DNA from 2 places in the Metabacillus sp. 84 genome. Region 1 is predicted to be linked to the other one. Evidence: riboswitches for the same ligand, from Rfam matches in the RefSeq annotation. Region 1 holds a riboswitch; the other holds the start of a gene.

The links. Region 1 has a riboswitch for thiamine pyrophosphate ahead of ACQCV8_RS00335 (thiamine phosphate synthase). Riboswitches for the same ligand answer to the same signal wherever they lie in the genome.
Region 2: it holds a riboswitch for thiamine pyrophosphate, as region 1 does, so the genes downstream of both, tenA (thiaminase II) here and ACQCV8_RS00335 (thiamine phosphate synthase) in region 1, are expected to answer to the same signal.

The regions. Positions count from the first base shown of each region.
Region 1 is NZ_JBNILN010000001.1:62,682-65,080, reverse strand. It holds gene ACQCV8_RS00345 (hypothetical protein) at 74-364, shown strand; partial or broken gene ACQCV8_RS00340 (CHY zinc finger protein) at 661-993, shown strand; TPP riboswitch at 1,043-1,151, shown strand; gene ACQCV8_RS00335 (thiamine phosphate synthase) at 1,307-1,903, shown strand; gene thiO (glycine oxidase ThiO) at 1,918-2,399, shown strand, end outside.
Region 2 is NZ_JBNILN010000011.1:77,224-79,622, reverse strand. It holds gene ACQCV8_RS16270 (hypothetical protein) at 26-217, shown strand; gene ACQCV8_RS16265 (DUF3231 family protein) at 324-1,298, shown strand; TPP riboswitch at 1,349-1,451, shown strand; gene tenA (thiaminase II) at 1,528-2,226, shown strand; gene ACQCV8_RS16255 (hypothetical protein) at 2,355-2,399, opposite strand, start outside.

The DNA.
Region 1 (2,399 bases):
TTTAACTAAATGGAAGCGGGGTACTTTAATTACTAATTACCATATAAAAAATGCCTTGAAAGGAGAATCACCCATGAATAAACGCAATGGATTAATCATTTCAGGAGTTGCCCTATCAACAGCAGGAGTTGCAGCTACCGTCTATCTTAAGGATAAATCTAGACGTGCGAAGCTTTCTTACGGAGTGAAGCAAGCTCAAGGCAAGGTTGTGTCTATGTTCTCAAAGGATAAAAATAAAGAAGATGAAAAATTTCCGGTTGATAAAGCGGGAAACCCGGATCCTCAGGATGTAGAAGACAACAAAATGGTTTCTGAAGGTGCGCAATACAGTGTGCAGTATTACAATGACTCTAAACAGCAGTAGTTCGAACCGTCTTATAAGAACTGCTTGCAGTAGATAGCGGGAAGCCCCCGATAAGCTCTAGAGCTTATCGGGGGTTTTCTGTGCGGGGAAATTTACGCTATAAAGAGTCGGTGGGGAAGCTGCTCAGGTGAGACCGCCCTGTCATGAAAAGAGGAGGAGTTTACACCGTCCGCACCGCTGCTCCCCTTATCCTTGGAGTGAAGGCAGCCACGGGAAACTCATTTTAAAAAGGAGATTACCGGACTGCCCCTTGCTGTATGGTAAAATACATGTCAAGGAGCGGAGGGATCACAGGAATGCAGGATGAACATGTTCAGGTTAAAGGTTCAATAATAGACGGGGAGACTCGCTGCACGCATTACAATAGCGAGCTCGATGTTATAGCCATCAAGTTTTACTGCTGCAAGGAGTATTACCCTTGCCACTTGTGCCATTCAGAGCATGCGGACCATTCACCGGAAGTTTGGCCTGCAGAAAAGTTTGATTAGCACGCGGTATTGTGCGGAAAATGCGGATTGGAGCTGACGGTGGACGAATACATGAATTGCGGCTCACACTGCCCATCCTGCAAAGCAGGATTTAATCCGGGCTGCAGTCTTCATGCACATTTGTATTTCGGCACGGTTTGATATTTTTCCCTGTAATGGTATAATAATAGAATATTACCAATATTAAATGAAAGTTTGCTAGGGGAGCCGGTGAGCCGGCTGAGAGAAAAACGCAGAAGTTTTTGACCCTTATACCTGATCTAGTTCGTACTAGCGGAGGGAAGCGGCTCTGTACATATTGCTGTATGTTTCAGTCCATTTCCCTGCGCGGAATGGGCTTTTCTTATTTTACGGGACGAGCGAGCTTTACGTCTGAGAGAAGCGGTGTGCGTGAACCCTTAAGCTGATCTGGCGAAGCAAGCCGCAGTTTGTATTGGGAGAAGGAGGGGAGCACATGGAATTTCATGCAGTAACGAATGGAAGGATGCCTTTTCCGGCTATTGCTCAATTCATGAAGGAAGCGGGTTCCGTCATCGATTTTCTTCATATAAGGGAGAAGGAAAAAACGGAAATGGAAATCTATGAAGGAACAGCGGAGCTTATCCGGAATGGTGTGCCCTCTGAAAAATTAATAGTAAACGGCCGCCCGGATATCGCCGCGGCTGCAGGGGTAAGAAGAGTGCAGCTCGGATACAGGAATCTGTCCCCTTCCATTGTAAAGAGAACATTTCCTTCTATACATGCCGGACGGTCTGTTCATTCTCTTGATGAAGCCTTAGAGGCGCAAAATGAAGGAGCGGACTCGGTTTTGTTTGGGCATTTGTTTCCTACAGACAGCAAGAAAGGCCTGCCTCCTCAAGGAATCGGGAAAGCGAGGGAGCTTTCAGAGCTCCTCAGCATAGACGTTCTGGTTATTGGAGGGATTGAGCCTGCCCACCTTCCATTGCTGTCCGATGCAAAGGTGAAAGGGTTTTTGGTGATGTCTGGAATCTGGGACCGTGATGATCCAGTTCAGGCCGCCTGCGAATACAGAGAGGCGAACAACCTTTGAAAGGAGGCGCTGGCATGAAACATTATGATGTATGCATCATCGGCGGAGGGGTGATTGGCTGTTCCATTGCTTATGAGCTATCCAAAAAAGGCCTTTTACCCTTGATTTTGGAAAAGGGGAAAGCTGGGCAGGAAAGTTCGCGGGCAGCCGCAGGACTGCTTGGTGTTCAAGCTGAGTGGGATGAATATGATCCTCTATTTGATATGGCGCGGCAGAGCAGAGCGATGTTTCCTGAGCTGGCCGAGGAATTAAGATCAGCAACAGGTATTGATATTGGCTATGAGGAAAAGGGAATCTGCAAGGTTGCGGAAACGGAGCAGGAACTCGACCAGCTTAAAAAAACAGCCATTTGGCAAACGGAAACAGGGGAGCCATGTGAGCTGCTGTCAAAAGAAGAAATGAAAAAGAGGGAGCCGCTTCTATCTGATTCTGTCGAAGGCGGTGTCTATTACCCTAAGGACGGCCATGTGATCGCGCCTTCGCTTGCGAAAGCATT
Region 2 (2,399 bases), on a different contig from region 1:
CCCCACCCGATGAAAAGAACTTGGCTTGAAGATTGCTGAAGCAGAAGGAAATGCAGCCCTGCTGAAATATGGTATACTGACGGTAAAGAAGGTGAAGATCATGAATAACAAAACATCCATTCTGAAAAAGGCCGTGGATTACGCCAAGAAAAATCCCGATCAAACCAAAAAAGCCATAAACCTTGTTACAAAAGCGCTGAAAAATAAAAAAAGATAAACTCCGGTGGTCTATTCTAAGGCCACCTTTTTTAATTTCTTAACATAAAAACGCCTCTTAATGGAAAAATAACGGTATCTATTTTTACTGAAATGAGGCCTGCTGCATGAAACCAATGTCTTCTTCTGAATTAGGTAACCTCTGGTCTACGTACCAGAAAAAAACGATGCTTCTCCGAATTTTAGAACATGCTTCGGATGTCACAACCCAAAAGGACATCACCTCCATTCTGCAGTACGCGTATCAGGAAGAGTCGAAATTCGTAAAAGAAATCGCTCAGCTTTTAGAACAAGCAGGGGCAGCAGTTCCAGAGGGATTTAACGAAACCGATGTAAACAGGAACGCAGACAGGCTGTTCGATCAGTATTTTTATATCCGATTTTTGCGTATGATCATGAAGCTCGGAATCGGACTCAACGCTGTGCACCTCTCAATGGTCTATAGAAACGATATCCATGATTTTTTTTCAAGAACATCTGCTCATTCCAATAAAGTATTCGGGATGTGTACGAATTGTCTTCTGCAAGTAGGGAATGGGTCCATTCCACCTGTTATACAGATGCCTGATCATCCTAAATTTGTCGTAACCGACAGCTATTTATCCGGCTTTCACTTTAAAAAGAGAAACTTGAACGCGATAGAGCTTGCGATTATTTACCATATTGTTGAAAATAATAATTTTGGCACCCAGATGATGAAAGGCTTTGCCAAGGTTGTAACTCATTCTGAAGTCAGGAACTATTTGAAAAAAGGAGAAAAGCTCGCATTTGATTTGTATGTATCGTTCGGAAAATTAATGGAGCACAGCGGGATCCCTGTATCGGCTTTGCCGGGAGCAGTGATTACCGAGACGAAAACCGCACCCTTCTCCGACAAGCTTATTATGTACCTCGTCAACCTTTTCAGCAGCCTGGGACTGACAAGCAACGCCCTGGGAACGACATATAGCCTTAGACCGGATCTTCCTCTTAAAATGGCACTGGCCGCCAGAGATATTTATTCCTTCGCCAAGCAAGGCGGAAGAATGATGATTGAACATCAATGGATGGAAGAGATTCCGGAAGCGGTTACCAAACGATAGTTGAAGTTTCTCCTGAACATGGTATGATAAAAATGGAAAATAAAATACCGCATTGCCGCTAGGGGAGCCTGTTGAGGCTGAGACCGGAATGACCCGGGACCCTTTGAACCTGATCTGGTTAATTCCAGCGGAGGGAAGCGGGAGATTGGCTTATTCTAATCTTTCCCGCTCTTATCCGCTGAGAGCGGTTTTTTTATTTTTACTCAGCAGCAATAGGGGGAACGGTTCAATGAAATCATTTACACAGCATCTAAGAGAAAAAACAAAATCAATTTGGGAAGCAAACTTCAGGCACCCTTTTGTCAAAGGAATCGGTGACGGCACCCTTCCATTAGAAAATTTTCGTTATTATGTAAAACAGGATGCGTATTATCTGTCCCACTTTGCAAGAGTACAGGCGCTTGCAGGCAGCAAAGCCGATGATCTTCATGTAACGGCCAGGATGGCATTTCATGCTCAAGGAACGTATGAAGCAGAACTGTCCCTCCACGAAAAGTTCTCAGCGCTGTTAGACATATCTGAGGAGGAAAAGCTCGCTTTTGAACCGTCCCCAACCGCCTATGCCTACACCTCCCATATGTATCGTTCTGCTATAAACGGGGGCCTCGGTGAAATCATCGCCTGCATATTACCGTGCTACTGGATTTATTACGAAATTGGAGAAAAATTAAAAGAATGCAGACCGGAAGAGCCGATCTATCAGGAATGGATTGCAGCATATGGGGGAGAGTGGTTTAAAGAATTAGTAAACGAGCAGCTTGACCGGCTGGATGAATTGGCGCTTGCAGCATCCGAAAAAGAAAAAGAGAAAATGCTTCATCATTTTACTATCAGCTGCAAGTATGAACTGGCTTTTTGGGAAATGGCATACAATATGGAGCAATGGCCCGACGCTTCTGCCATCGGCGTAAAGGAGGAGACCTGCTGAAAAAGCATCTGGCGGGATGGTTTGTCTGGCTGGAACTGACCAGTATATGCTTCTGGCCTCAGGCCACTCAGGAGAAAAAAAGCAGCCCAAAGAAAGGGCCTGCCCTGTTGCGGGGGCAGGCCCTCTTTTTAATTTACTTCATCATCGTCAAACGGGTTGATTACGTAAATATA